DNA from 3 places in the Sphaerisporangium sp. NPDC051017 genome. Region 2 is predicted to be linked to each of the others. Evidence: riboswitches for the same ligand, from Rfam matches in the RefSeq annotation. Region 2 holds a riboswitch; each other region holds the start of a gene.
What was found. A riboswitch is a leader RNA that binds a small molecule or an ion and turns the genes downstream of it on or off. The one in region 2 is predicted to bind cyclic di-AMP.
Positions count from the first base shown of each region.

Region 1: it holds a riboswitch for cyclic di-AMP, as region 2 does, so the genes downstream of both, AB0M95_RS08790 (C40 family peptidase) here and AB0M95_RS13170 (hypothetical protein) in region 2, are expected to answer to the same signal.
Region 3: it holds a riboswitch for cyclic di-AMP, as region 2 does, so the genes downstream of both, AB0M95_RS06935 (hypothetical protein) here and AB0M95_RS13170 (hypothetical protein) in region 2, are expected to answer to the same signal.

Region 1 covers NZ_JBFBCI010000007.1:51,603-61,759, reverse strand. The annotation lists gene tnpA (IS200/IS605 family transposase) at 9-383, shown strand; gene AB0M95_RS08805 (glycosyltransferase family 4 protein) at 973-2,097, opposite strand; gene AB0M95_RS08800 (M48 family metallopeptidase) at 2,094-3,389, opposite strand; gene AB0M95_RS08795 (hypothetical protein) at 3,413-4,354, opposite strand; gene AB0M95_RS08790 (C40 family peptidase) at 4,590-5,129, opposite strand; cyclic di-AMP (ydaO/yuaA leader) riboswitch at 5,212-5,370, opposite strand; gene AB0M95_RS08785 (metalloregulator ArsR/SmtB family transcription factor) at 5,789-6,364, shown strand; gene AB0M95_RS08780 (hypothetical protein) at 6,361-6,984, shown strand; gene AB0M95_RS08775 (hypothetical protein) at 7,283-7,759, opposite strand; gene AB0M95_RS08770 (NlpC/P60 family protein) at 7,967-8,914, opposite strand; gene AB0M95_RS08765 (NYN domain-containing protein) at 9,138-10,157, opposite strand, start outside.
Region 2 covers NZ_JBFBCI010000012.1:32,533-42,689, forward strand. The annotation lists gene AB0M95_RS13160 (DeoR/GlpR family DNA-binding transcription regulator) at 1-353, shown strand, start outside; gene galT (galactose-1-phosphate uridylyltransferase) at 350-1,429, shown strand; cyclic di-AMP (ydaO/yuaA leader) riboswitch at 1,496-1,630, shown strand; gene AB0M95_RS13170 (hypothetical protein) at 1,680-2,621, shown strand; gene AB0M95_RS13175 (site-2 protease family protein) at 2,671-3,975, opposite strand; gene AB0M95_RS13180 (response regulator transcription factor) at 4,226-4,831, shown strand; gene AB0M95_RS13185 (PP2C family protein-serine/threonine phosphatase) at 4,843-5,958, opposite strand; gene AB0M95_RS13190 (GNAT family N-acetyltransferase) at 6,078-7,331, shown strand; gene AB0M95_RS13195 (hypothetical protein) at 7,443-7,652, shown strand; gene AB0M95_RS13200 (ribose-5-phosphate isomerase) at 7,797-8,264, opposite strand; gene def (peptide deformylase) at 8,396-8,884, shown strand; gene AB0M95_RS13210 (hypothetical protein) at 8,892-9,353, opposite strand; gene AB0M95_RS13215 (aldehyde dehydrogenase family protein) at 9,350-10,157, opposite strand, start outside.
Region 3 covers NZ_JBFBCI010000005.1:109,498-119,654, forward strand. The annotation lists gene AB0M95_RS06910 (response regulator transcription factor) at 1-122, opposite strand, end outside; gene AB0M95_RS06915 (VOC family protein) at 508-867, opposite strand; gene AB0M95_RS06920 (sulfotransferase family protein) at 2,833-3,573, shown strand; gene AB0M95_RS06925 (PLP-dependent aminotransferase family protein) at 4,606-5,754, shown strand; tRNA gene AB0M95_RS06930 (tRNA-Lys) at 5,889-5,965, opposite strand; gene AB0M95_RS06935 (hypothetical protein) at 6,145-6,783, opposite strand; cyclic di-AMP (ydaO/yuaA leader) riboswitch at 7,085-7,225, opposite strand; gene AB0M95_RS06940 (LysR family transcriptional regulator) at 7,404-8,243, opposite strand; gene AB0M95_RS06945 (SDR family oxidoreductase) at 8,338-9,060, shown strand; gene AB0M95_RS06950 (OsmC family protein) at 9,536-9,934, opposite strand; gene AB0M95_RS06955 (hypothetical protein) at 9,964-10,157, opposite strand, start outside.

The DNA of each region.
Region 1 (10,157 bases), on a different contig from region 2:
ACCCGGATGTGCGCACCGGACGGCATGTCGTCTCCAACCTCCACACCCATTTGGTATTCGTCACGAACTACCGGCGCGGGGCCTTCACCGGCCCGATGCCGATCCGATGCGAACAGATCATGCGGGAGGTTGAACTCGGTGAGTTCAACGGCGAGGACGGCCACGTCCACCTGCTGGTCCGCTATCAGGTCGCCTTGTCCAAGCTGGTCAACTCGTTGAAGGGGCTTACGGCTCGGATGCTGCGCAAGGAGTTCGGCGCCCACGTCCGCGAATACCTGCAGGGTGATCATTTCCGGTCCGGCTCCTACTTCGCCGGGCCGGTCGGCGGGGCCCCGCCGACCGTGCTCGAGCAGTACATCGAGCAGCAGAAACGACCGATCTGATCGGGGTGGACGCCGGTTCACCTGACAGCGACAATCGGCTGTTCTTGCCCCGCTACGCGGGACGGTCCGCTTCACGCCCGGCCTGAAGGCCGGAGCACTACGGACAAACCTAGAGCGAGTCGGGCTCGTCGAAGAGCCACACGCGCAATGTTCCGGACTTGTCGTCGCCGCCACTCGCCGCCGGGGCTGTCGTCGCGGATCACGGCGGCGCGGGTCCGTCATCTCGGGCCGCTGGTGGCGGAGGCCGCCTCGCGCGTCTCCAGGAAGCTGGGGGGCGAGCCGCCCGTCCGCCCGGCGGGGCCGCACGCACGCTGACCGGGGCCTGCAGAGGGGGCCGGCCCCGGTCGGCGCCCTTCCGGGGCGCCCTTCCGAGGCGTCTTTCCACGGCGTCTTTCCACGGCGTCTTTCCACGGCGTCCTGACGGCCACGTACACGGACACCGACCCCGATACCGGCCTTGACGTGCGGAAACACTCGGGAAACGCTCGCAGATGTGGAGTCGCGTGCGAACGTGGGGGAACGTGTCGTACTTCGTGCGGGAAAGTGGTGGATCGTGCCGGGCCTGTTCGGGGGGCGGCCATAGGCACGGTCAGTCCAGAAGCTCGGAGAAGCGGTCGGCGACCAGGTCCCAGCGCCACTCGCGCTCGATCCACGCGCGCCCGCGCTCCCCCATCCGCCGCGCCCGCCCGGGGTCCGCCAGCAGCGAGGCGAGCGCGCCGGCGACCTGCTCGGGCCGCTCGCCGTCCACCAGCAGGCCGGTCTCGCCGTCGCGGACGGCGTCGGGCGCGCCGCCCGAGGAGCCCGCGACGACCGGCAGCCCGGTCGCGGAGGCCTCCAGGTAGACGATGCCGAGCCCCTCGACGTCCAGGCCGCGCAGGCGCGTGCGGCAGGGCATGGCGAACACGTCCCCGGCGTCGTAGTAGGCGGGCAGGCTGCCCCAGGGCACCGGCCCGGTGATGATCACCGATCCGGCGAGGCCGCGCGCCCCGACCGTCCGCACCAGGGCCCGCCGGGACGGACCACCGCCGACCAGCAGCAGCACCGCGTCCGGGACGGCCCGCAGGACGGCCGGCCAGCAGCGCACCAGCGTGTCCTGGCCCTTGCGCGGCACCAGCCGGGACACGCACACCACGACCGGCCGGTCGCCGAGCCCGAGCGCCTCCCGCACCGCCGCGCCCCCGGCCCCCGGGCGGAACACGCTCGTGTCCACGCCCGGCGTCAGCCGGACCAGGCGCGACGGCGGGACGACCCGCGCCAGCCGTTCCCTGGTGTACTCGCCGAGGTAGGTGATGGCGTCGGCGTGCGCGCCGATCCTGGCGAGCAGGCCGCGCGCCCCCGGCACCCCGGCCCAGGCGGCCTCGTGGCCGTGGGTCAGCATGACCACCCGCCGGGCCCCGGCCGCGCGCAACGCCGGAGCGAGCAGGCCGAGCGGCGCGGCGGCGCCGAAGACGACGGTCTCGCACTTCTGCTCGCGCACCAGCGCCGCCGCCCGCCGGGCGACCCCGGGCAGGGGCAGCATGAGCGACGTGGGGTGGCGCACCACGGGGTACGGGCGGCGGGCGTCGAACTCCTCCCAGCCGGGCCAGCGCGAGGCGTACACGACGGTGGAGCCCGGCGGGCGGCGCTCGGCGAGGGCGTGGACGAACGCCTGGATGCCTCCCGGGCGCGGCGGGAAGTCGTTGGTGACGATCAGCGTGCGGCCCTGCGGGGTCACGGCTCCGGCAGCCCGTTCTGGCGGGCCCAGAAACGCGCCAGGGCGATGCGCTGCGGGGGCGTGGGGTGGGAGGCGTACAGGATGTACTCGAGGGCGTCCGGCGACAGATCGGAGAGGTTCGTGACGGCCAGCCGCCGCTGCATCGCGACGAACGTCGCCGGGTCGCGGGTCAGGTCCAGCGCGTGCAGGTCGGCCCTGGCCTCCACCGCGCGGCTGACGACGTTCTCGGCGGGGCCGGACAGGACGGTGGCGACGGCCATCAGCCCGAGCAGCAGCCCCACGGCGCGCGGGTCGCCCACGGAGGGCACCCGGGCGCGGCGCCGGAGGCTGGGAGCGCCGGCCACGAGGAACAGCAGGCACGCCCCGGCCGCGGCCCCGAGCGCGCCGACCAGCGTGCCGTACAGGACGTCGCCCCGCTTGGCGTGGCCGAGCTCGTGCGCGACGACCAGCTCGACCTCCTTCTCGGGGGCGCGCAGGAGCGTGTCGTAGACGACGATGCGCCGCGTCGCCCCGAAGCCGGAGACGTAGGCGTTGAGGGCGGTGGTCCTGCGCGAGGCGTCGGCGACCAGGACGTCCTTGACCGGGACGCCGTCGCGGGCGGCCATGGCGATCAGGTCCGCGCGCAGCGGCCCGGCGGGCATCGGCCGGAATTCGTTGAACAGCGGTTCCACGACGATCGGGTAGACGAAGGAGACCGCGACGGTGAACACGAAGGCGCCGATCGACGCCGGGATCCACCAGCGGGCGCGGAACCGGCGCGCCAGCCAGACCACGGCGAAGATCATGATGGCGGTCGTCACGACCTGGACGGCGAAGCCCTTCAGCCGGTCGGCGGACCACGCCGCCCAGTCCTGGGTGGAGAGCCCGTACGCGCGCAGGCGGGTCTCGTACCACATGCCGAGCGGCCACTTCAGCAGCAGGCTCACCGCCGAGAGGACGAGCACGCCGAGCGGGACGCGCAGCCACCACGGCCCCCTGAGGCGGTCGACGGCCCACGCGCCGAACGAGGTGAGGATGAACACGCCCGCCACGACCAGCGTGACCGCGAGCGACAGGTAGGCGGGCAGGCTGACGGCCGAGTCGAACGCTGCGGCCCGGTCGATCTGCGCGGCGGTGAAGTCGCGCGCGGGGTCCGGCCGCACCTCGCGGGCCCCGCTCAGGGCCTGCCACGGCGTCGTCACCGCGACGACCCCCGCCACCGCCGCGCCGAGCACGACCAGGGCGATGCCGGCCGCGCGCATTCCCCCGTCCATGCGCCGCCCCGGGCGGGTCTCCTCGATCAGCTCCCCCACCGATATCAGCCTTTCCGCCGTCGTCAGGACAGCTCCGCCTTCACGTATGCGCGCCAGGCGCCGGTGAACCGCCCGGCCGTCACCCCGAGCGCGCGCGGGAGGGCCCCCGCCGCGTCTGCCCTGTCTCCCCTCCTGAACTCACGGTAGAGGGCGACCAGGGCGGGTTCGCCGTAACGGGCCGCGACATACCGGCAGGCGAGCCACGCCTCCTCGTACGCCTGGGCCAGGCGCGGCGATCCGGGGGCGAAATCGTCCGGGCCGGGCAGCGCGGACGGCGTGCGGCCCGCGCGCACCTCGGCGGCCAGCTCGGCGGCGGCCTCGCGGACGGGGATGCCCGAGCGCAGGTAGCCCACGTAGTCGGCGAAGCCCTCGACCAGCCATTTCGGGGTGCGCGCGTCGGTCGCGGCCCCGGTGGCGACGTGCGTCAGCTCGTGGGCGAGGACGACGTCACGGCCGGCGTCGCTGAGGCGGGCGAACGAGCCCGGCTCGATGATCACGCGGTCGGTGGCGGCGACGGCGGCGAGGCCGTCCACCGAGGCGGGGGCCGCGAGCGTGGCCGCCTGCGCGGTGGTGGCGGGCACCAGGACCAGCGGGCGCACCGGCCCGGCGACCCGCGCGACGACGAGGCTCGCGCGGTCGGCCCTGCGGGCGAGGTCGGCGAGGTCTGCTTCGCTCGCGGTGGCCGTGCCGATCACCAGGGAGCGGGTTCCGCGGACAACGCGCGCGTGGCCCCAGATCTCCGGATGCTCGCCGGTCACGGCGTCCGGCGCCGGGGGCGTCGGGGGCACGGTCGGCGCGGTCAGGGGCGTGGCCGCGGACATGCCCGGGGGCGCAGGGGGCAGGTGCGGGGATACGAACGCGGACGGGGGCGCCGGTGGGGGCACAGAGGGGGACGGGGGCGACGGGGGGACGGTCAGCGCGGCCAGCAGGCCCGCCAGCACGGTCCCCAGCCACACGACGCGCATGCGGGCAATCTACCTGGCCGCTCCCCCGCCGGGGCGCTCCCCGCGCGGCACGACCCGCTCCCCGGCCCGGTGCTTCGCCGTCTCCGCGTGTGTTCCGGACCGGAACGCCGAAGGCCCCGCCCGCCTCCGAGGGGAGTGGAGGCGGGCGGGGCCCCTGAGGGGCCGCCGCGTGGCCGGTGGGCGCGGGCGAAGGCTTCCGGGGAAAGGGCTCCTTGGAAGTTCCCCCGCGCTCCGGTCACGCTCCGGGGCGAACGGCTCCGACGAAACTGCTCTTGCGATAGCCGTTCAGCTTGTCGATCCGCACACGGGTCCCGCTGTGCGGAGAGTGGATCATCTTGCCGTGACCGACGTACATGCCGACGTGGCCCAGTCCGTAGAAGAACATCAGGTCGCCCGGCTTGAGGTGCTTCCAGGAGACCTTCTTCCGCACGGAGCGGAACTGGCTGGCCGCGATGCGCGGCAGCTTCACACCGGCCTTGCGCCAGGCGTACACGACCAGGCCTGAGCAGTCGAACGCACCGGGGCCGCTGGCACCCCACCGGTACGGGTCTCCGATCTGCTTCTTGGCCACTTCCACCGCGGTGTGCGCCTTGATCCGCTGTCTGGCGGCCCTGGTGAGCTTGGTGGTCTTGGTCGTCTTGGTCGTCTTGGAGGTCTTCCCGGTCTTGCCGGGCTTGATGACCTTGCCGACCTTGACCGAGCTCTGCGCCATGGCCGTGACGGCCGCGTCCGCCGAGGGTGCCTGCACCGGCACCACGGCGACGGATGCCGTCATGGTGAGGGCGGCACCGCTGAGGGAGAGCCGGGCGAATCTGGACAGGCTGGGGCTAGGGGTAGTGCTGGACAGGATCGCTCCTTGGTTCTTCCACTTACGCCTACCGGGTTAGCTGACGGATTCGGGCATGGAAGTAGCCCTACGGCGCAATGGCGCCGATTCACCCCCGACCCCTGGGGTAGGGGTCAATTGGTTCCCCGGCTCCGTGCTCCTTGCCGCACGGATTCGGCAGACCACCGCCTGTGGTTTTCTCGGTTTCCCTATGTGTTCACGGCGGCGGCCGAATGGATGGTCTTGCATAAGCCGGCCCCCGCGACGGTCCGGCCTACAACGCGACGGCATGGCGTGCTCGCCGCGGCCCAGAAGGTACAAGATTTGCCAATTTACGGCAAAGGGTCAGCCCGGTGAACGTAGATCAAATAACGCGATCTTCGCCAGATAACGCCTGCATATCAATGACGCCTGTTACCCGAATGTGATTCCCCTCACATATCCCGAAACTTGGCCCGATAGAAGTCCCACCGGCCACGGGAGTCACACGAGTTAGCGATCTTGGTCGCCCGGGACCGACCGCGCGGTCTCTCTAGAGATGCAAGTATGCAAGAGGTGTTTAGCAATTCCTCTTGCACAGTAATCGTTGTGCATGCCAGCGTGGGGCCATGGAGAACGAGAACGTCCGGCAGATCACCGACTCCCGCGTCCTGGCGGCCCTTGCCCACCCCCTACGCAGGCGGCTCATGGACGCCCTGCGGGTCTACGGGCCCTGCACGGTCAGCATGCTGGCCGACCACACCGGCCAGGCGGTCGCGAACGTCAGCCACCACCTGCGCGTCCTGGCCTCGGGAGAGCTGATCGAGGAGGCACCCGAGCTGGCCCGCGACCGGCGGGAACGCTGGTGGCGCCTGGTCGCGAACGCGATCCGCTGGTCCACGCGCGACTTCGAGGGCGACCCCGCCTCCGCGGCCATCGCCGGCGCGGCCGAGTCGCTCAACCTCGAACACCACGTCAACCTCGTGCGCGCCTACTACGCCTCCTCCGAGGAGGAGCGCGAGGCGTGGCACGGCGCGCCCTTCTCCACCGACAAGTGGCTGCGGCTGACGCCCTCGGAGCTGTCCGAGCTGTCCCACGAGGTCATCGGCCTCTACGAGCGCTGGGCCACGCGGGAGATCCCGGACGACGGCCGGCGCCGCGACCCGGTGTTCGTGTTCACCTTCGGCGTCCCGGGGCGCCCGTGAAGGCCCGCCGCGCCCGGCCCGCGTGGGCGCGCCCCGCCGGCACCGGTACCCTGCCCCCCGAAACCCCGAGCGCGGACGCCCGTCCCCCCGGGCTTCGGAGGCGCGGCGGGCTGCTACGCGAGCGCGACTTCCGGCTGCTGTGGGTCGGCGAGACGGCCGGCGCGTTCGGAAGCTCGGTCACCACTGTGGCCCTGCCGCTCGTGGCCATCACCGTCCTGCAGGCGAACGCGCTGGTCGTGGGCGTGCCGGCGGCCGAGATCGGGTGCCTGCCGTTCGTCCTGCTGATCCCGGCCGCGTTCCCGGGATGGGGGCTGGCGCCGGCGATGGGGGGCGGGTTCGTCATCGCCGCGGGGGTGGTGGCGGGCAACGTGATCAAGGGGAGTTTCCGGCAGGTGTACACGCCGCGTCACCTTCTGGGCCGGGCGTCGGTGTCCATGCAGTTCGTCAACCTCGGCACGATCCCGCTCGGCGCTCTGCTCGGCGGCGCGCTGGGCGACTCCCTCGGCGTGCGGCCCGCCATGTGGATCATGACCGGCGGGATGACCCTGACGGGCTTCATCCTGCTCGCGGGGCCTCTCAAGCGTGACCGCGACCTTCCCGATGCTCCCGCCGTGTCCTGAATTGGACAGCAATATGGACTAAGTCGCTCTTGCATCCAGGAAAGCGAGCCGAAGTCAATACTCGGTTTTGCGGAATTGTCATCAATTATCCCCACGAAGGGTACCGAGAACCTCACCCCCCGGCCGTACGTCAGAACGGGAATCTCTCGGAAAGCAAACCATTCCCCCATGTTCCGAGCTTTTCGCAGAAGTCAATTCGTCATATATCTCGATAGCACAGTATTACCCTGGAGCCATCGGCCGCAGCGGAACGGCTCCGTACAGAACGGCCCGGGCGGGCGGGCGGCCGGAGACCGGCTCAGAAGCGCTCGACGCCCTCCGGCCAGATGACCACGACCTCGCGCCCGTGGTCGCGGGCGTGCCGGATGGCGTCGGCCGTCCCCCCGAGCCCGCGCGCGGGCCTGCCGTCCCAGACGGCCGCGACGATCTCGGAGTTCTCGACGACGAAGCACCCGGCGGCGTGGTAGGCGGCCGCCCCCGGCTCCGCGAAGTCCAGCACCGTCACGACGCCGGCGGCGGCGAGCAGCCGGTGGTAGGCGTCCAGGTCCGGGCCCCGGAACGTCGCCTCGTACCCGCGGGACGGCACGACGACCCGCAACTCGCCTCCGAGGCGCAGGAGGATCTCGGCGAAGAGCTGATCGGCGCCCGCGGCAAGGCTGCTCCAGCCCACGAGCGGCGCCTCCAGAGCGGCCAGCAGCGCGCTCAGCTCCCGTTCTGCGTGGGCCCGGGCCCGCGGCGGCATCGACTGGTGCCCGGTGATCCCGACGACGGTCATGCACGCCCGTCCTCGGCCATCATCAGGTGACACCCGCCGAGCGTGGCGGGCGGCGGGCTTGTTGGCGGCACCAGGACCGGCATGCTCCGCTCCCCTTCGGGACCCGGCCGCGACGATCCGGGCCGTCCCTCACCCTAGACCGGCACACCGGCGGACGCGCGGGGTTACGCGCGGGTTTCCCCGCCGCTCACGCGGCCCGACGGAGCGTCAGGGCCGTACGGCCGCGAAGATGCCGTGGTAGGACGACAGCGGGACGACCTTCACGACGTCCCCCGTACGCGGGGCGTGCACCATCTTGCCGCCGCCCGCGTACATGCCGACGTGACCGAGCCCCGAGGCGAACAGCAGGTCGCCGGGCGCCAGGGCGTTCAGGGAGACCCTGCGCGAGGAGCCCCAGGAGTACTGCCCGGCTGCGGTCCGGGGAAGGCTGACGCCGGCCGCGCGCCAGGCCATCTGCGTGAGCCCCGAGCAGTCGAAGGAACCGGGACCGGTACCACCGTAGCGGTAGGGCTTGCCCACCTGCGCGAAGGCGTACTGCAGCGCCGCGCGGGCGTTGCCCGACGCCGGGCCGGTGTACTTGATGCCGGGGCTGTTGGGATTGCCGGGGTTGTAGGCGTTCAGCCGGCGCAGGAGCCGCTCCTGCTCGCCGACCAGCTTCTCGACGTCCTTCTTCTGCGTGCGCAGCTCGTTCAGCAGCTTGACCGCCTCGTCGTAGGCGTCCTTGGCGCCGTCGCGCTGGCCCCTGATGGAGCGGGTGGCCTCCTCGTACTCGGCCACCTTGTGCGCCCGGTCCGTCGCGAGCTGGTCGACCGAGGCGAGCCCGCTGAGCAGCGCCTCGGGGTCCCCCTGGGTGACCAGGTTGGGCAGCGCCAGCATGTCGCCCGACTGGTAGGTGCTCACCGCGACCGACACCAGGCCCGCGCGCAGGCTGTCCATGCGCTCCAGCTGCTGCTTGAACTTGCCGTTCAGCGCGTTGTAGTCCTTGCGGGCCTTCTTCCACTGCTCGCTGGCCTGGTTGTACTTCTCGACCACATGGTCGGCCTGGTCGTTGAGCTTGGCGAGCCTGGCCTTGGTCTGGGCGATGGTGGGCTTCGGCTTCGCCTCGGCCCCCACCGCCTGCGTCACCAGGACGGCGGCGATGAGGCCGGTGACCACTGGTATCCGCCCGACTCCCCGGACACGCGCAAGCACTGGGACGACAGCCCCCTCGAGTGAGACAAGTTAGACAACCTGGGGCGTGATCCTACAGAAAAGGCAAAGAAACCTGCACCTTTTCCCCACGAATTCGTCTGGCGCCCGCCGCCACCTGGCCGCCCGGACACCCGCGGTTCAGGGGAGCCTTCAGCCGTGGCCGGGGCGGGGTCCGTACGAGGGTCGGTCAGGCGCGGCCGAGGCGGCGCAGCAGGAGCGTGGAGGGCACGGGACGGGCGCCCATGCGGCGCACCGAATCGGCCACCTCGCGGTCGGAGGACACGACCGCCACCGCGCGCCCCGGCGGCTCGGCCCGGACGAGCTGCCGTATCAGGTCGTCGGCGATCTCTCCGGGCGCGCTGAACAGCACGCGGACGCCACGCGGCGCGGACACCTGCACGGGCCCGTTCAGCTCGGCGCCGTCGAACGCGCAGGTGAGCTCGACGCGCGTCTGCGCCGCCAGGCCGCCCAGCCCCGTGAGCAGGCGCGAGCGCTGGTCGAGCAACGTCAGCGAGGGGTAGCCGGTCTTCGTGACGTTGTACCCGTCGACGATCAGGTGGAGCTGCGGGAGCGCCAGGAGCTGGTCGAGCAGCGCCGGGTCGTCGTCGGCGAGCGCGCGGGCGGGCACGGCCCTGACCGACGGGCGGCCGGGGGCGACCGCGCTCACCGAGTCGGCCGGCCTGCTGATGGCGACGGGCAGCCCGAGCTCGCTGCGCAGCCCGGCCGCGGCGTCCTGCAGGCTGTCCAGCAGGACGCGGATGCGCGCGTCCTCGATGCTGCGCCCCTCGCGCGCCGCGCGGCGGCTGGCCTCGAGCTGCCGCTCGGCGTCGGTGAGGCGCTCGCGCAGCTTGCGCAGCTCGGTCTCGCCCGCGCTGGCGGCCGAGCTGACCGCCGCCCTGGCCTCCTGGGCGAGCGTCTCCAGCTCGGCGGCGCGCTCCTCGGCGACCCTGCCGCGCTCGCGGGCGTCGTGCAGCCGGCGGCGCAGGTCGGCGACCTCGGCGCGGGACGCCTTGAGCTGCTCGCGCAGGCGGTCGGCCTCCTCCTTGGCCGCGGTCTTCTGGGCGGCGAGCTGCTCGCGCAGCCGTGTCAGCGTCTGCTCCTGCGCGTTGCCCTCGGCGGCGGCCGCCACCTGCTCCAGGTCGGCGCGGGCGGTCTCCACCAGGTCCGGCCAGCCGGGCGGGCGGGTCAGGTAGGCCGCGGCCGCCAC
Region 2 (10,157 bases):
CGTCGGACGCGCTGGTCGGGCCGGTCGCGGTGGCCGCGATCCGCGAGCTGAACGTCGACACCCTGATGCTGGGCGTGCACGGCATGAACCCGCGGGCGGGTTTCACCACACCCAACCTGCTGGAGGCGGAGACGAACCGGGAGCTCGTCGCCGCCGCGCAGCAGCTCGTCGTGCTGGCCGACCACACCAAGTGGGGCACCGTCGGCATCAGCACGATCGCCAAACTGGAGGAGGCGCACGTGCTGGTCAGCGACACGGGCCTGCCGGAGGAGGCGAGGCCCCTGCTGTCCGACCAGGTCGGCACGCTGGTGCTGGCGGAACCGGGCGAGGCGGCGCAGGTGGCGGCCCAGTGAAGCGAACCGTCACCCACCTGGCCGACGGACGCGAGCTGATCTATTTCGACCGGCGTGACGACGCCGACCGCGGCGCGCCCGACACGCGCGAGCTGCCCGCGCGGCCCCGGGCCTCCGAGCTCCGCCACGACCCGATCATGGACGAGTGGGTCGCCGTCGCCGGGCACCGGCAGGGCCGTACGTTCCTGCCTCCGGCCGACCAGTGCCCGCTGTGCCCCTCGGTGCCCGGCAGGCGGACCGAGATCCCCTCCCCCGAGTACGACGTCGCGGTGTTCGAGAACCGCTTCCCCTCCTTCAGCGACCACGAGGGCACCTACGAGGAGCCCGGCGGGCTGAGCGAGGTGCGGCCCGGCGTGGGGCGGTGCGAGGTGGTGTGCTTCACCTCCGAGCACGATTCCTCGTTCGCCGCGCTCTCCCCCGAGCGGGTCGATCTGGTCCTGACGGCCTGGGCGGACCGGACGGCGGAGCTGTCCGCGCTGCCGGGCGTGGAGCAGGTGTTCTGCTTCGAGAACCGCGGCGCGGAGATCGGCATCACCCTGTCGCACCCGCACGGGCAGATCTACGCGTATCCGTACGTGACCCCGCGGACCCGGCAGATGCTCGCCTCCGCCGCGCGCTACCGCGAGCGTACGGGCGGCGACCTGTTCGCCGACGTTCTGGCGGCCGAGCGCAAGGCCGAGATCCGCGTGGTGGCGGCGAACGACCACTGGACGGCGTTCGTCCCCGCCGCGGCGCGCTGGCCGTTCGAGGTGCACGTGTACCTGAACCGGCGGGTCCCCGACCTGGGGTCGCTGAACGTGGAGGAGCGCGCGGCGTTCGGCCCGTTGTACACCGGGGTGCTACGGCGGCTGGACGGCCTGTTCGACGTGCCCATGCCGTACGTCGCGGCCTGGCACCAGGCGCCGGTGCGCGAGGGGCGCGACCTCGCCTACCTGCACCTGCAGCTTTTCAGCATCCGCAGGGCGCCGCAGAAGCTGAAGTACCTGGCGGGGTCGGAGTCCGCCATGGGCGCCTTCGTGAACGACGTGCCGCCCGAGGAGGCGGCCCGACAACTCCGGACACAAGACGGTTTTTAGGACAATTCACCACAAAGCTACCGCGAGGTACGGTCAACCACTAACATCCATCGAACACCGGCCGTAACGGCCGGTACGCCTAATCCCGGGTGCCCCGCCCGGGAACCGGGGACCCAACGGTTCTGGGGTGAATCCACGTCGTGGTAGGGCTGCTCCGGCCCGAACCCGTCAGCTAACCCGGTCGGCGGATGGAGAGGAGAGGGCTCTGCCCCCGACCACCGGCCGCCACGCCACCGTGGCCGCAGGCGTCATGACCGTTCTCACCATGTTCACCATGGCCGGGCACACGCTCGCCCCGGCGGCGGCCGCGAGCGCCGCCCCCAAACCGACGGAGAAGCAGCTCAAGGCACAACTGGAATCGCTCGGCAAGCAGGTCGACCGGCTGATCGAGAAGTACAACGCCAAGCGCGTCGCCGTGGCCGAGGCCAAGGCGGCCGAGAAGGCGTCGCGCTCACGCCTCAAGGAGGCCGAGCAGGGCCTGGAGGCGGTGCAGGAGCAGGTGGGCGACCTCGCCCAGCTCCAGTACCAGGCGGGCGACCTCGGCGTCGCGGGCCAGCTCATGTCCCCCGGCTACGGCGGCGCCGCCCTGCTCCTCCAGCTCCAGGAAGAGCAGAACGCCAAGATCGCGAAGTTCGCGGTGGTACGGGACGAGCGCAGGAAAGCCTCGGACGAGGCCGCGCGGCTCACCGTGCGCCTGCGCGGCGACGTGGCCGAGGTGACCGCTCAGCGCAAGGACGCCGAGCGGCTGATCGGCCAGATCAAGGACAAGCTGGACGCGCTCGTGCCGAACGCGCCCGGCAAGCGGGCCAACGGATCGTGGGCCCCCGAACTGCCCGCCGGGAGCGACAACATCACCCCGCGGATGCGCCTGATGCGGGCGGAGGTGCGCAGCCACTTCGACCTGAGCTTCCCGGTCGGCTGCTACCGGCCCGAGGACTCCGGCGAGCATCCGCTGGGGAGGGCCTGCGACTTCATGCTCAGCTCGGGCGGCGCGATGCCGTCCGCCGGACAGGCGGCGCTGGGCGGCGCGATCGCCGCCTGGGCGATCAAGAACGGCGGCAAGCTGGGCGTGAAGTACGTCATCTACCGGCAGCGCATCTACAACCTGGGCTTCCCGGGCTGGCGCGCGATGGAGGACCGGGGCGGCGTCACGGCCAACCACTTCGACCACGTGCACATCTCGATGTACTGAACGCCGGACGAGGCGCCGCCGGCCGGGCGGCGCCTCCGGCGAGTGAGGGTCAGCCCGTCAGGCGGATCGGGTTGACGATGTCGGCGTAGATCAGCAGGCCGAAGACCACGAACAGCACCGCCACCACGCCGTACGTCAGCGGCAGGGCCTTGGCGATGTCGACGTGCCCCGGCATCGCGCGGCGGCGCACCCGGGCGTACCCGCGCTTGAGGCCCTCCCACAGCGCGCCCGCGATCTGGCCACCGTCCAGGGGCAGCAGCGGGACGAGGTTGAACATGCCGACCGCGAGGTTCATGCCGCCGAGCAACTGGAGGAACAGGGCGATCTTCCCCTCCAGCGGGAGCTTGGAGGCGGCGATCTCACCGCCGATCCTGCCCGCGCCGACGACGCTCTGCGGGCTGTCGATCGCGCGCTCGGCCCCGCCGAAGGCTGCCTGGTACACGCCGACGAGCTTCTGGGGGAACTGCGCCAGGGCCTGCGCCGTGCGGACGGTCATGTTCCACATCGCGCCGACGGCGTACCCCGGCCCCTGCTTCTCGACGACGATGACGGGCGTGACGCCGAGGAAGCCGACGTTCTTGTCCATCTTCCTCGGATCGGCGGCCGAGGGGCGGTCCTGGGCGATGAGGGTGGTGGTGAGCGTCATCGGCTTGCCGTCGCGGTGGATGCCGATGGCGACGGGGCCGGCGCCGTGCGCGCGGATCAGCCGGGTGGCGTCCTCCCAGGTGCGCACGGGCGTGCCGCCGAAGGAGACGATCGTGTCGTTCGTCCGCAGGCCCGCCTGCGCGGCGGGCGTGGGCTTGAAGGACGAGTCGCACTTCTGCCCCTTGGTCTCCTGCGCGAGGGTCATGACGCACTCGGAGACCTTGGCGACGGTGGGCTTGGTGACCTCGATGCCGAAGCCCATGAAGACGACCGAGAACAGGGCGAAGGCCAGCACGAAGTTCATCAGCGGGCCGCCGAGGAAGATGATGAGGCGCTGCCACCACGGCTTGCGGTACAGGACGCGGTCCTCGTCGCCGGGGCCGACCTCCTCCAGAGATGCCTGCCGGGCGCTCTCGATGAGGCCCTGCCAGGGGCCGGTGGGCATGGAGCGCAGTTTGCCGCCGTCGTCGGGCCGCGGGGGCAGCGGGCCGATCATGCGGATGTAACCGCCGAACGGAATCCACTTCAGGCCGTATTCGGTTTCACCGCGGCGCCGCGACCAGACCGTCGGACCGAAACCGACCATGTACTGCGTGACCCTGACCCCGAAGAACTTGGCGGGTACCAGGTGCCCGAACTCGTGCAGGGCAATGGACAAGGCCATCCCGAGGAAGAAGATGAGAAACCCGGCCACGATGAGCCAGCTCATAGGTGCTACCCCCACCTGCGGAGAAGATGCCTGCTGTTTACATTGCCCCCTCCGAGCCTAACCGAACTCCCCGGCGGACCCCGCCGTACCCCGAAAGACCGCATCGACGACCAACCGTAGGAGTGACTTGCGCGGCGTGGACCGAATCGGGAGACTGCATTGACGGTAAGCAATCATCTAGACACCGTGGGATATGAACCGGCGAAGCGGCATTTGCCGGATCTGTTCCAGGGCCACTCAAGGGAGCGCCTTGATACGCATCCTGGTCGCCGAACATCTCCCGCTGGTACGCCGGGGACTGGTGGCGTCGCTGAACGGGGAGCAGGATCTCATGGTGATCGCCGATGTCGCCTCCGGCGAATACATCATCCCGGCCGCGCTTGAACTCGACCCGGACGCCGCGGTGATCGACGTGGACCTTCCGGACGTCGACGGGTTCACCGCCGCCGCGCGCCTGCACGAGAAGGCTCCCCGCTGCCGGGTGCTGCTGCTGTCGGGCCAGCCCAATCCAGGCCAGGTCCGGCGCGCCTTCGCGGCCCACGCGCTGGGATTCCTGAGCATCGACATCGCCCCCGAGCACCTCGCGGACGGCATCCGCCGCGTCGCCGCCGGGCGCAAGGCCGTCGACTCCGACCTCGCCATCGCCGCGCTGACCTCGGCCGACAACCCGCTGACGCCCCGCGAGATGGACGTGCTGCGCATCGCGGCGCAGGGGGCCGCCTCCAAGGAGATCGCGGCGAAGCTCTATTTATCCGTAGGAACGGTCCGAAACCACTTATCCCGCATCATCTGCAAGACAGGGGCGCGCAACCGCGTGGACGCCGTCAGGATCGCCGCCGAGGCGGGCTGGCTGTAGAGACCGGCAGGTCAGGGACGCCAGATGAGGATGAGGGCGCAGTCGTCGTTGTGCCCCGCGGACATCGAGTTGACGAGGGGACCCGCGCCGTCGTGGAAGCCCGAGGGCACCAGGCGCTCGGCCTCTCCGAGCAGCCGGTCGAGGCCGGAATCGATGTCCCGCCCGGGCTGCTCGATCAGCCCGTCGGTGTAGAGCATGAGCGCGTCGCCCTTGTGCAGGACGCCGCTGTCGGGCTCGCAGTGCAGATCGGGCACGACGCCCAGGACCACGCCCTTGGCCGCCGACACCTGCCAGGTGCCCGTTCCCGCGTCGAACTTCACCACGGGGGGATGGCCGGCCGAGGTGATCTCGTAGGCCCCGGTGGCCAGGTCGAGGCGCAGGTGGACGGCCGTGACGAACCCCTCCCCCTCGGGCTGGCGGTGGAGGTAGGCGTTGCAGGCGGGCAGGAACGACTCGACCGAGCCCAGCAGACCCCCGAACGTGCCCGACAGCATGAGGGCGCGCGTGCCCGCGTCCACGCCCTTGCCGGACACGTCGACCAGCGCGACCTCCAGGATCGACCCGTGGCGCGTGGAGACCAGGAAGTCTCCGCCGAAGGAGGAGCCACCCGCCTGCTTGAGCACGACGCGCCTGCCCCAGTCCTTGGGCAGCGCGGGCAGGTCGCCCTGCCGTTTGAGCCGGTCGCGCAGTTCCAGCAGCATGGCGTCGCCGCGCAGGCCCTGGACGCCGAGCTTGCCGCGCGTACGGGCCATGAGGAAGGCGAGCACGGTGGTGAAGCCGACGGTGACGAGCAGCCCGGGGCCGACCGACCGGAAGCCCAGGACTGCGGCGATGTAGGCCAGCGCGACCCCCACCGCGCCGATGAGGACGGCCAGACTGCGCAGCCGGAGCTGGAGCCCGCCGACCAGCGTGACCAGGATGAGCAGGCTGGGCGAGAACCACTCGGCGGAGACCCGCGCGGCGAGCGCGCCGAGCAGGAGCGTGAGCGCGCTGAGGGTGATGAGAAGGTTCCGGTCGCGCGCCAGTGGCCCCCTGCGGAGGAAGCGCACGATCCGCACGAGGAACGGGACGCGAACCAAGATCGCGCGGAGCCGTGGAGGGATCAGCGGCGCCGGACGAGAACTCATGATGGCCTCGACTCTATCTGTCCCCCGGCCCTTTGGGCAGCAGACTTGACCAAGACCTTGATCATTAAACGGGGATATTAGGTGGCCGATCCGGTTTGCCCGGTCCTAACGTTAATCGGATGAACAGCCAACCAAAGCCCAGGCCAGAGACGGTCATCCGCCCCATGGACGAGTCGGATTGGCCGCAATGGGTGGAGATCGACCAAGAAGCCTTCGTCGAGGACTACAGCCCCGCGCGGGTCGAGCGGTTCAAGGCCCTGATGGAGTTCGACCGCATGCTCGGCGCCTACGACGGCGACCGGCTGGTGGGTTCCACGGTGGGCCTGAGTCTGACCATGACGCTGCCCGGCGGGCCACGCCCCGTATGCGGTGTATCGGCCGTTTGTGTCATACCCTCGCATCGGCGCAGAGGCATCCTGTCCAGGCTCATGCGCACCCAGCTCGAAAGCCTGCACGAGGGCGGCGAACCCGTGGCGCTGCTGTACGCCTCCGAAGGGGCCATCTACGGCCGGTTCGGCTACGGCAGGGCCGTGGACAACCTGTTCTTCCGCATCCCGACGCGCGGCGCGCGGCTCGCCGACCACGCGCCGTCGGACCCCTCGCTGCGGCTGCGCGTGGTGCGTCCGGCCGCGGCCCGCGGCGACCTGGAGAAGGTGTTCGAGTCCGTCCTGCCGAGCCGTCCCGGCCTGTACCGGCGCAGCCCGGCGATGTGGGACGCGATCCTGGCCGACGACGAAAAGTCCCGCCGGGGCAGGTCCTCGCTGCGCTGCGTGGTGGCCGAGGACGACGCCGGGCCGCGAGGCTACGTCCTGTTCCGCGCGAAGGCCGGCGTGACCGACCACGACCTGCCGGACGGCGAGCTACGGGTGTCCGACCTGTTCGGGCTGGACCCGGCGGCGTACGCGCTGCTGTGGCGGCACGTGCTCGAGCGCGACCTGGTCGCGCGGGTGTTCGCCCCGAGCCGGCCGGTGGACGACCCCCTCATGCACCTGCTCACCGAGCCGCGCCTGCTGAACGCCGGCTGGCTGGACGACATGTGGGCGCGCGTGGTGGACGTCGACCGCGCCCTGCCCTACCGCGCCTACTCCGCGCCCGTGGACGTCGTCATCGATGTCACCGACACCTTCTGCCCGTGGAACGCCGGACGGTGGCGGCTGTCCGCCGACGCCTCGGGCGCCACCTGCCACCGCACGAACGACCCGGCCGACATCGAGCTTCCGGTCAGCGTGCTGGGGGCCGCGTACCTGGGCGGACGTGCGCTCGGCTCCTACGAGGCCGCGGGCATCATCCGCGAGACGCGGCCGGGGGCGATCCGCGCGCTGTCGGCGGCCATGTCCTGGGAGACCCGCCCGTGGGGAGGACTCATCTTCTAAACAGCGTTCATGGCCGCGCCTCCGGCACGGCTGCGGGGCGCCCTTCCCCGAACTGTGCCTATGGCCACGCTCCGCTCGGTGATTCGAGGCGCGGCGGCCTACCATCTGGACATGGCACTTCAGAGCTTGCAGATCACCCCGATCACGGCGATGCGGGCGCGGGACGTCTCGCGCCCGACCGGCGAGCAGCAGGACGCCGCGGACCGGCGCCCCCTGCGCGACGAGGCCACCCGCAAGGCCGACCCCCAGGCGAGGAGGACCGAGGCGACACGCGGCGCCGAGCCCCAGCGCAGACCCGACCCCCGCCACCGCGACTCCTGACCCGCCCGAAGCGAGGCAAGGCGGTGTTCTGGAGTCCTCGCGGGCAAGGGTGAGGAACGATCCCTTGCGCCTGAGGGCGGAAGAACGCCGCCAAAAGGGGCGCCCCGAACCGCCGTGCCGGATGGCACGGCAATAGGCACAGCCCTACGGCAGCGGGGGGATCACTCCGGTGGCCTCGTAGGCCTCGATCTGGGCGATGCGGCGCCTGTGCCTTTCGTCGCCGGAGAACGGGGTCTCCAGGAAGACCTCGACGAAGCGCGCGGCCTCCTCGTGCGAGTGCATGCGCGCGCCCAGGCTGATGACGTTGGCGTCGTTGTGGCGGCGGGCCAGCTCGGCAGTCTCCTCGCTCCAGGCGAGGGCCGCGCGGATGCCGCGCACCTTGTTGGCGGCGATCTGCTCGCCGTTACCCGAGCCGCCGATCACCACGCCGAAGCTGCCCGGGTCGTTGGCCACGGCCTCGGCGGCGCGGAATATGAAAATCGGGTAGTCGTCCTCGGCGTCGTAGACGAAGGGACCTTCGTCCACGGCCTCGTGACCCCGCTCCTTGAGCGTCGAGACCAGGTGATTCTTCAGTTCGTAGCCGGCGTGATCGGCGGCGATGTAGACGCGCACCCCCCTATTGTCGCAGTCCCGTCCGGCGCGGGTCCATCAGGCCGCGCCGTACGGGCGGCGGGCGCGCCACCGGCCCCGATTCCATTACAGTAATAGGCACTACGCCAGGTGACCTCTTACAGGAGAGCTTCATGCGCGAGATCCGCGTGATCGGTGACCCCGTCCTGCGCACCCCCGCCGATCCGGTCACGGAGTTCGACAGGGATCTGCGCAGGCTCGTCGACGAGATGATGGAGGCGATGTACGCCGCCGACGGCGTCGGGCTGGCCGCGCCGCAGATCGGCGTGTCCAGGAGGTTGTTCGTCTACGACGCCGCAGGGCGCAAGGGGCACGTGATCAACCCCGAGCTGACCGTCGACGACGCCGACGAGGTCCTGGACGAGGAGGGTTGCCTGTCGGTGCCCGGCCGCGAGACCGGAAAGCCCCTGTACGCGCGCACGCCCCGCGCGGCCGGCGTCTCGGTGAGCGGGTTCGACCGGCTCGGGCGGCCGGTCCGGCTGAAGGCCCGGGGCCTGCTCGCCCGCTGTTTCCAGCACGAGTACGACCACCTCGAAGGCATCCTGTACGTCGACCGCCTGGCCAAGGACGCCGCGCGCAAGATCCTCCTGCAGACCCCCTGACCCCGCCTCAGGCGTCCACCGCGATCCTGCGGCGCACCAGCCGCGCGACGGGCCTGAGCACGAGCGCCAGGCCCGCGAGCAGCAGCCCGGCGACGACCGTCCACTCGTTCGAGCCCCCGGGGCCGTAGACATGGCCGGGCCTGCCAGTGTCGAAGGCGGGCGAGGCCGCCCCCGGGGTGAACGTGCCCCGCTCGCTGCCGTAGAAGGCGATCCCGTCCCGCACGACCCTGCCGTCCGCGGACCGGAACGTGCCGAGCCAGGAGCACTGCCCGTGACCCGGGTGCTCGACGCACTCCAGCCGCCGTGCGGTGAAGGTGCCCTGCGTGCCCTGGCCGCGCAGGGCCGCCAGCGCGGGGCCGGCGTTCTGCAGGGCGAGCACGACCAGCAGCAGGCCGCCGAGCGCCAGCGCGACGTCGAACGCGCCGATCCGCCGGACCCGTCGCGTGCCCTGCCCCGCCGCCGTGCTCACAACTGCAGGGACTTGAGCTCGAAGTACTCCTCCAGCCCGAACTCGCCGAGCTCGCGGCCGATGCCGGACTGCTTGTAGCCGCCGAACGGCGCTGCGGGGTTGAACCGGCCGCCGTTGATCGCCACCTGGCCGGTGCGCAGCCGCCGGGCCACGGCCACCGCCTCGTCCCGCGTGCGTGCCCACACCGCGCCCGCCAGGCCGTACGGCGTACCGTTGGCGATCTCGACGGCCTCGTCCTGCGTGGCGTAGGGGACGATCGACAGCACCGGGCCGAAGATCTCTTCCTGCTCGATCGCCATGCCGGGCTCGACCCCGGCGAAGACGGTCGGCTCGACGAAGTAGCCCGGCCCTGGGGGGACGCCGCCGCCGGCGACGAGCCGGGCGCCTTCCTCCTGTCCCCGGGTGATGTACCGGGCCACGCGGTCGCGCTGGGCGGCCGACACCAGGGGGCCGAGGCGGGTCGCCGGGTCGAAGGGGTCGCCGACGGTGTAGCCGGACGCGGCGTCCACGGCGCGCTCGACGGCCTCGTCGTAGGAGTCGCGGTGGACGAGCATGCGCGTCCACGCCGAGCAGGTCTGGCCCGAGTTCACGAAGGCGTTGGCGACGCCCGCCTTGACGGCCGCGCCGAGGTCGGCACCCGGCAGGATGATGTTGGCCGACTTGCCCCCGAGCTCCAGCGCCACCCGCTTGACCGTCTCCGACGCCAGGGCGGCGACGCGCCTGCCCGCGCGGGTGGAGCCGGTGAAGGAGACCATGTCGACGTCCGGGTGGGCGGCGATCGCCTCGCCGACGACCGGGCCCCGG
Region 3 (10,157 bases), on a different contig from region 2:
ATCGCGCGTTGCCCGCTGTCCGTGGTGTCCACCACGGTGATGTCGGACTCCGCGTCCAACAAGGTACGCAGACCGTCCCTGACCAGGGTGGTCTCGTCGCAGATCAGGACCCGACAGTGCACGGTTATAACACCTGCCCTGAACTGGTCTGTTCGACGACGACCTCGGTCGGTCTCTCTCGCTTCCCGGGTACTCGCAGCAAAGCGAACCTCACTAATTCCTTTTCGCGCAAGTTCCTTTTCGAGAGCCGTTCACCTGCCGGCGACCATCCCGTGCGCGGTGTCCCCCCACATAACCTGCGCGGAATACCTTGTCATTCGAAGAATTCAAATGACGTCGCACGACCTCGCCCAAGTCCGAACAAACCCCCAGCAAAAGGGATCTCCATGCCCGCCCTAACGAGAAGCTTGCATCTGCGACCGAACTCTGTCAAGCCTGGTTCTTTAGTTTGTCTCAAGAGCAGTCGGCTATTGCGCTGCGTAAGTGGAGCTAAACGCTACGTAATCGTCATCGCTCCGCGGCGCTGCGGAGAACACAGAATTCGTTCCCCTCGGGGTCGGCCAGCACCACCCAACCCTGACCGTTGGGCCTACGGCGATCGGCCACCAAACGCGCGCCGATTCCGATCAGACGGTCGACCTCGACGTCGCGGAGGACATCCGGCCGCAAGCAGAGATGCACGCGATTCTTGACGGTCTTCGACTCGGGGACCCGGGCGAAGTAGAGCACCGTCTCATTCGGCAGCGTCACCGTCGCGTAGAAGGAATCGTAATCATCGACGGGCTGTCCCGTGACCTCGCTCCAGAACCGCGCCAGCTTGACAGGAACCGCGCAGTCGAAGGTCACATTTTGCAATAGGGATGGCACCTGGAGATTATCCCGGCGGTGGACGTCGCATGTCAATCTTGACGACAGGACCGAATTCACGCATTTCGGTCGCCTCTAATCCGGGATCGACCCCACCTACTTAACCTCAATAGGGGATGTCCGAAAACCGGCGTCCATGACGCTCGCGGCGCGCGCACACGGCGCGCGGGCGTCCCCGGGTCGCGATCCGGGCGACATTCCCCGAGGTCGCGATCAGAGCCGGGTCCGAGGCTCCACGGTCGCCGCGTTCACGACCGTCCATAGGAGGACGTTCCAGGTGGCCGCCCCTTTTTGGCCATGACCTCAGGGCCGGGCCGCATTCCTGGGCGGGCGACGCGCGGGTACGGAATCGATCAAGCGACCTTGGCGACATGTGCCAATATGTTCGATCATGGCACCGATATCCCAAATTGCGCTTACTGGGGGTTCCGCCGCCCGGACGTGTCCCCGGGCGACCATGATTTACGGCGCCCGCCCCGCCCGCCTCGCACGGCGAGCCGCGTGAAGGCCGTACCGCCGACCGGCTTCTGAACATGGCATTCCACCGTACGACTCCCGTACGGTCCCGGCCCCACCGGCGATGCCCGCCGCCCACAGGCCGGTGGTATCGGTCCGCGAACGCGGTCCGCCTCCCCACGAGAACATTCCGCCACCCCAGTGATCCGACCTCTGCCCCCTATGCGCCGGCCCCCATCCCACCACCTCGCCGCAGGTCGTACCACGTACGAATGCGCACGTCGACGAGCGCCCACACCGCGCATTCCCCGCACCGCGAATCGGACACAGAGGATTCCGCGCCATGAATTCCTAACCCGTTTCGACCGTCCAGGCGACCGTGCCCGGCGATCTCCCCGATTCGGTTCGCCGGTGTGCACGCCGCCTGAATACGGAGGACCCGAACCCGGTCCACCGCCGAAAACGGACGGCCTCACCACCCGTGCACGCAGGCATGGAGAGGAATGCGACGCGAGGCCTCCGGCCGTCCGGCCTGAAATCCTCCTGACAAATGAGCGGCCTTTTTCCCAGGGCGTCCGAAAATGATTCCCCGGCGGAACCGGCGGCCGGCGGCCTTCCGAGTTCTCCGGGCACCGTCACACCGATTTCCGCGAGGCATTCGCAAGGTGAACACGGGCGCGAACGGAGGCGCACAGAGTAACGGAATTCACGGCATCCGCGAGCCACCTCCGCCGACGCCGTTCACGGCATCCACCCATTCACCGCTCCGGCCGCCCCCGAAACGCCGTCGCGCTGAATCCAGAGCATTCCGCCGAACCCGGCGGCGCGCCGGCGGCGGGCACCGTGCATCGTATTCCCGGCATGAACGGCCGAATACGACCGCGCGTTCCAGGCGAATGCGGGGACGCGCAGGACGACGCGATGAGCCGGTCCGTTCCGCCGTGCGGGAGCCGCCCGGCGGGAGATGTTCTCCGGAGACGCGGCGCGTGTTCACACCCGCGACGGCGACCGTCCGCGAGAACGCGCGAAGATTGCCGGCCCCGCGTCCGCTCGGATTGCCGGAGGCATTGCCGTGTACACGCGCGAACAGCCCGCGTAATCGCCACGAGGAGGCCCGGGTAATCGCCACAAGGAGATGGCCCTTGGCCTATCCGGCGCAATGTCCGGGGAAACCGGTGCCCGCCGGGCAGGCAGATGAGCATTCGGCGTCCTGATCCCCGGAGACCGCGCCGTACCGGGCCCGCCCACCGAATTCCGCCAGGCGTCCGCGCGGGATACGGAAATCGGCGGATCCGGACCCGGCCGCCTCCTTCCAAGCCACGCCCACCAGGCACGGACAGGCGAGTCTTCGCAGGTCATGGCGTCATGGCCCAGCCATCCACGCTCTCACGCCGGGCTCGCGTGAAGCGCCGATCGGCGCACTCGAACCACCCGCGACCCACATGCGGAAATCGACGGCGAACCGTCATATCCTTTCCGCACGACCACGAACAGGCGGAGGCCAGCGTAATGAACGACGGAACCCAGGAAGCGCCCCGGATTTTAGCATTGTGGAGCGCGCCGCGTTCCCGGTCGACCGCATTCCTGAGAATGATGGCCGCCCGTGGCGACTACACCGTGGTGCACGAACCGTTCTCGCATGTCGCCGATTTCGGCGAGGCGCAGGTGGGCCCCTTCACGGCGCGCACAGAAGCCGAGTTGATCGCTACCCTGCGTGAGCTGGCCGCCCGCGAGCCGGTCTTTTTCAAGGACACCACGGACTTCCACTACCCCGGGCTGCTCGCCGACGAGCGCTTCCTCACGGAGGCGACCCACACCTTCATCATCCGTCACCCCGAACAGGCCATCGCCTCCCACTTCAAGCTCAACGCCGACCTCGGCCGGGACGAGATCGGGTTCGCCTGGCTCGCCGAGATCTACGACGCGGTCGCGGCCAGGTCGCAGACGCCTCCCGTCGTGATCGACTCCGAGGACCTGATCGAGAACCCGGTCGGCACGGTCAAGGAGTACTGCGCCCGCGTCTCGATCCCGTTCGTCCCCGACGCGCTGAGCTGGCAGCCCGGGGTGCGCGACGACTGGCGCAAGACCCAGCGCTGGCACGAGTCGACGAGCCGCACCGACGGCTTCGTCCGCACCGCCGGCACCGACACCGACTTCGTCCGCGACAACCCGAAACTCGCCGCCTACCTCGACTACCACCTCCCGTACTACGAGCACCTGCACGCCGCGCGGATGCGCGTGCCGAACTGACCAGCAGGCCCGGCCGGCCCGTGCCGAACCGCCGCGCCCGCAGAGTCGCCCGGTGCGGTGTCCACGTGCGATCGCCGGGCCGTCTCCTTCCCGCTCACCGCGGTCCTTTGATTCGGCGACGGGTCGGCGGGGTGTGGAACGGCGAATCCTGCGCCGCCGTACGGGGTCATCCGGTCGCCGTTCGCGGCCCTGTGGCGGTGAGCACGCCTGCCACAGGGTCTCCAGCCGGTTAGTCGGGAATTCGTTTCCCCCTCCGGCGCGGCATCCGGGCACCTGGGCGAACACAAACCGAATTATGTTCAGTTTCGCCGTCAGTGGGGATTGGCCCGCCCGTCATCGCCCACTTGCTCCCCCTCATTCGCCTTTCTTCCGATCGCACAGATCACCCGCCCACAGGGCGTACACGCTCCACCGCCGTCCGTCCAACCGCCCGCCCATGACTGGTCCGCTGACCAGTGGTCGAGGGCCGTTGTGGAGCCTGTGCAGCGGAAACACCACCACCCCCGCGCCGGGCATATCGCACCGGGCATATCGCGCCGGGATGGTCCGCTCTCACGAAGTCAGGCGGCGGGCGATTCCCGGGCCTTCAAATGAGGGCCTGGACGGCTCCATTCTCCCGCCCCTCACAGGCACGCCGCCGCACCGCGCCCCCGCCCAATGAGCACCGCGCCCCCGCCCAATGAATTGACACGACCACGGCCCGCCAGGAAGCCCCGCGATGCTTCCGTCTCGCCACCATGCCGATTTCCACGCTGTGATGCCCAATAGACACGGCACGTCGCCGCCCTGGCGGTTCGCTCCCGCATCGTCCCTCGTCTTCCCACCATTTCCCGAGCCCTCCTCACATTCCGTGACACCGCGCCGATTCCACTTTCCCCTGCTGATCCCACCTATACGTGCGCATGGTGGGGTGAGCGCGCGCGGCGGGGCCTTGACTGCGGCGGAGCGTCCCCGATATGACTCAGGTGATCACTCTGCTCCCGGCGGCCACCACCCGCCGCCGGCCGCCGTCCACGAGATTGGGCCCGGGTCATGCAGGCACCGCGACAGCTTCCGCCGATGTGGACACCGGGCATCGTCCAGGGCGTTCCCCCGGACGGAGTCCTCGACCTCGCGGACGGGTATCTGGACCCCGAGCTGCTCCCCACCGGGATGATGGCCAGCGCCTACGCCGAGGCGCTGGACGAGTACGGGCCCGCGGCGCTGACTTACGGGGCGAACGCGGGGGTGGCGCCCCTGCGCGGCGCGCTGGCCGAGCGGGCGAAGGCCGCGGGCGGATACCCGTGCGGGCCCGAGAACGTCCTGATCACCGCCGGGACCTCACAGGCGCTGCACCTCCTGGCGACAAGGCTCGGCGCGCCGGGCGACGTCGTGCTGTGCGAGTGGGCCAGCTACCACCTCGCCAAGCGGATCTTCTCCGACTGCGGCTTACGGACCGTGCCCATCCCTGAGGACGCCGAGGGTCCCGACCCCGCCGCGCTCTCTGACCTGTTGCTCGACCTGCGGGCGGACGGCGACCGGGCGGCGTTCGCGTACCTCATCCCCACCTTCCACAACCCCACGGGCCGCGTGATCGGCGGGCGGCGACGCGCCGATCTGCTGGAGGTCGCCCAGGATCACGGCCTCCCGATCGTCGAGGACGACGCCTACGCCGAGCTCTGCCTCGACCCGATCGACCTGCCCGCCCCGCTGGCGGCGATGGCCGGGTACGACGGGGTCGTGCGGCTGTGCAGCTTCGCCAAGACCCTCGGCCCCGGCCTGCGGCTCGGCTGGATGCTCGCCGACCCCGCCCTGGTCACCAGGCTCGCCGGCGAAGGCCTGCTGTCCAGCGGAGGCGGCGTCAACCACCTCACGTCCCTGGCGGTCACGCCTCTCATCCAGCACGGCGCCTACGACCGGCGCCTCCTCTGGCTTCGCGACCAACTGAAGGCCAGGCGCGACGCCCTCGTCTCCGGCCTGCGCGCGGGAGGAGCCGACGCCTTCGCCGTCCCCCACGGCGGCTTCTTCCTCTGGCTGCACGGCCTGAACGCCCAGGCCATCGAACCCACCGGCGTCCGCGCGATGGACGGCGCCCTCTTCGGCCCCCTCGCCGAGCCGGGCCTTCGCCTCAGCTTCAGCTTCAGCTCCCCCACGGACCTGGAAGAGGCCGGCCACAGACTCGCCTCGGCCTACCGAGCCTGACAGCCAGGCGGTGTTACCGCCGCGTTGCCGCACCGGCCCACCGCCAAGGGTGTCGCGCCGGTCCTTTACAGGCCCGGAAATGACTGTGGGCACCCTCCGCCAGCAGAGGATGCCCAGGTCATCGGCATTAACCGTGGTGCGCCGCCAGGGACTCGAACCCCGGACCCGCTGATTAAGAGTCAGCTGCTCTAACCAACTGAGCTAGCGGCGCATTGACTACGGCGACTTTAGCAGCACCCGCGCGGGTGCGCACATCGAGTGGACGGCGTATCCGGTGGCTCGCGGTGGCCCAGGCTTCAGGGGGCCGCCGCTCTCAGCCTCGCCCTTCGCGTCCGGGACCGACCTACCGGGGTCTTCGTGACGGGGGCCTCACGCCGAGGGAGTCGTGGCTCAGTCGCCGGCCAGGACGACCGGGGTGCGCGGCGGAGTGGCGGGGTGGTGGTCGTAGGACGCCCAGGCACCGCTGGAGAAGGGGACGGGGAGGTTCTTCTTGCCCTTGCCGTCGCCCCACTTGGTGACCACGTAGTCGACCTTGATGTGTCCGGCGTCGAAGCCCTTCACCGTGAGGGTGGAGTCGCTGAAGGTGCCGCCGGTCAGTTCCGCGAAGGTCTTGCCGTCGATGTCGAGCATCACGCCGCTGCTGGAAGGGATGCCGGGGCCGCGGTCGCCGATGAAGAAGGGCGCCTTCTTTCCCTTGTACATCACGTATCCCTCGGTGCCGAGCGGCCAGCTCGGGCTCGCGAAGAGCCCCTTCTGCATCGGCTTGCCGATCGCGGGCATGCCCGTGTCTCCCATACGGCCGGAGGCGTCGTCCCAGAAGTACGAGGCCTTCGTGGATCCATGGAGAAGGACGGGCTTGCCCTGGAAGGCCGGTTCGGTGACCGCGCCGTCGGCGGGCACGGGGGCAAGGACGCTCTGCGCGTCGGCGTCGGCGATGGCGGTCGCGCCGAAGGCCGTCACCGCGGCGAGGCAGGCGCCGGCGATGCAGGAAGCCGGTCGCCAGGTGGGGGGGACAGCGAATGAAGTCATGGGGAGGTCGGATCTTTCATCAGAAGACAAGGACCGCGACTCCGGGCCGAGGGCGGCACCGATGCGGGAGTGGAAGGCGCTGTCTGATCACTGGATCGGCGAGACCATGTCAATCGCCGGGATCCGCGCGTTTCCGTGCTAGTGCAGAAAGTTGTGGCGTCAACCACCACGTCACAGAGGGCGAGCTACTCGCCCGGTGAGACGGCTGCTCCGAGCCGATTTGTCCGCCGCTTCTGACGGCGAGATCCGGGGCTTAGGGTAGCCCGGGGGATGGGTGCCGCGGAGTGGGGTGCTCCACTCGATCTCCTCTCCAATCACGCCTACCGGGTTAGCTGACGGGTTCGGGATTGGAGTCGCTCCCTACCGCTCGCGCGGATTCACCCCAAGGACTTGGGTCCCCGGTTCCCCTCGGCCCCGTTGCGGGCTTCGGAGATTCGACGTTCGGGGCGGCGGCCTTCGGGCTGAAGACCAGGTCACCGCCCGTCTTGGGTTAAGACCTTACCCACCAAGTCAGGACAAAGCCAACATTACCCCTCGAAAGCATTAGAAGATCTACCTTTCCCACCCAAACCTCGCGTTTCAGACATGGATGGGTGACACTACGGGCACAGAACAGCCGGTCAAAGACGTGTTGCCACGCGGATCAGGTCGGCGACTGCGCGAAGCCGGCTCTGCGGCGGCCAAGCGATCACCGTTGTCACGGGCGGGGCATCCAGGACCGGAACGGCGGCGAGATCCCGGCGCAGGTCGGTGCTGGTGGACTCGGGCACGATCACGGTGGTACGGCCGAGCGCGATCAGCTGGAAGAGCTGTGTCAGGTTCCGTACCTCTGCCCCTGGTCCCTCCGGGTAGTTGCCGCCAGGACCGGGCCAGCGAGCCATCGGGAGTTCCTGCAATGCGGTGACCTCGGCCATCCGAACCTGAGAGCGGCCGGCAAGTGAGTGAGAGGTGGGCAGGATCGCCACCTGTCCCTCGGTATACAGAATTTCGGTGTCGAGTCCGACCGTCGAATCGAATGGCAAGTGCAGCAGAGCCACATCGGCTTGCCCGTTCTGCAGCAATTTTTGCTGCTGATGCGCCTCGCAGAGCAACAGATCGACGGTCGCTGCGCCGGGCTCCGCGCGGTAGGCATCGAGCAGTTTGGCCAGCAACTCGCCGGCGGTGCCGGATTTGACGGCGAGGACGAGGTGGGGGCGCCTTTGCGCAGCCTGCTGAGTACGCCGCTCAGCTGCGGCCACCGCGCTGAGGATCGCGCGCCCCTCCGACAGAAGCACGGCCCCGGCCTCGGTGAGCGTGACCTTGCGGCTGGTGCGCTCCAGCAGCGTGACGCCGAGCTCTCGTTCGAGCCGGGCGATGGCGCGGGACAGGGGCGGCTGGGCCATCTCCAGACGCTGGGCGGCCTTGCCGAAGTGCAGTTCCTCGGCGATCGCGACGAAGTACCGCAGCTCGCGTATCTCCATGGATTCACAGTACGGTCGATTGATGTCGCTCGGATATTGCCGCAGTACCGAGATGGTGTTGGTGCCTGATCGAAGTGCAGCCATGCTCGGTGTCATGAGCGAGAAGACGATCGCACTGGTCACCGGCGCGAACAAGGGAATCGGGTACGAGATCGCGGCCGGGCTGGGCGCATTGGGCTGGAGCGTCGGTGTCGGCGCTCGAGACGAGCGGCGCAGGACGGACGCCGTGGCGAAACTGCGCGCGGCAGGTACCGACGCGTTCGGCGTGCCCTTGGACGTCACCGACGACGAGAGCGTGACCGCCGCAGCGCAGCTGATCGAGGAGCGAGCGGGACGCCTTGACGTGCTGGTCAATAACGCCGGCGTCGCAGGCGACTGGCCAGAGGCACCTACGACCATCGACCTGGAGACCGTGCGGCGGCTGGTGGAGACCAACGTCATCGGCGTCATCCGGGTCACCAACGCGATGCTGCCGCTGCTGCGCCGCTCGGCGCACCCGCGGATCGTCAACCAGTCCAGCCATGTCGCCTCGCTGACCCTGCAGACCACACCCGGTGTCGAGCTCGGGATCAGCGGGGCTTACTCACCGACGAAGACCTACCTCAACGCCGTCACCATCCAGTACGCCAAGGAGCTGAGCGGCACCAACATTTTGATCAACAGCGCCTGCCCCGGCTACGTGGCCACCGACCTCAATGGGTTCCGCGGTACTCGGACCCCTGAGCAGGGCGCGTTGATCGCCATCCGGTTGGCGGCTCTGCCCGACGACGGGCCCACCGGTCAGCTGTTCGACGACGATGGCGTCGTGCCATGGTGATGTTCTGACGTGTTGCTGCTGGGCTGCGGCTCAACGCGCCCCACCAGCGCCCGGTGAGCAGCCGTCCCCCACGGCCTGAGCTCGTTCTTTCGCCTCCGGCCCGTACGTGACCGCCCGGATGGGGAATCGGCGGCTCCTGGAACGGTACGGAGGAGAGATGTGTCCCGTGCGCGGGGGTGGGTGGGGACAAGTCGGGGCCGGGCAGTCCCCCGCCTGCCCGGCCCCGATCTCAAACGGTCCAGCGCCGATGCCTTCCCCCAAACGCATCGGGCGGTCCCGCTGAACGGACGCGGTCCCCCACCGCGTCCTTTTTGAGAAAAGCTCTTGTCCGCACCCTTGCGGGTGCCAGGTCCCATCCCTCTTGACCTGCCTTAACACTACATACGGGGGCCTGAGCTGCTCGTCATCGCAGGGTATAGATTCGGTCTAAGTCCCGGGGTTGACCGGGTACGGATGGACCCGCAGGCGCAGGCGGCTATTCGGGCAGTTCGACCTTGACCTCGACGCCCTGCTGCAGGGTGCGGCTGACCGTGCAGTGCCGCTCGTGGACCCGCTGGGCGACGGCGCGGAACACTTCGTCCGCCTCGGGGTCGCCTTCGGGAAGCTCGACGTCATAGGTCACCGTCACGGTGCCGAGCATGTTCGATTCGATCTTCGCGGCCTCGACGGTCATCGCGAGCCGGACGAGCCGGTGCCCGCGCTGGGCCGTGAGCGGCTCGACCGTCACGATGTTGCAGCCACCCACCGCCGCGAGGAGCAGTTCGACAGGGGTGAAGACCCCGTTCTCGTCCCCGCCGCCGATGGCGACCCGCGCTCCGCGGTCGTTGCTCGCCACGAAGCCGTCTTCTGTACGCTCCACATTCACCGTTGCCATGGATGGAGCCTAGAGCCGACTCCGACGTGTCAGGCGTCCGGGTGCTTGGCGAGGTAGGCGATGTAGACCGGCCGCAGCGCCTCGCCGAGCTCGCCCTCCCCCGAGGCCATGGCGTCGCTCAGCAGCGCGGACACGCGGCTGAGGTCGTTGGCCGACTCGTCGGAATGGCCGCTCGCGGCCTCGGCCGCGGGGATGACCTTCAGCAGGTCCCACAGGAAGCCGA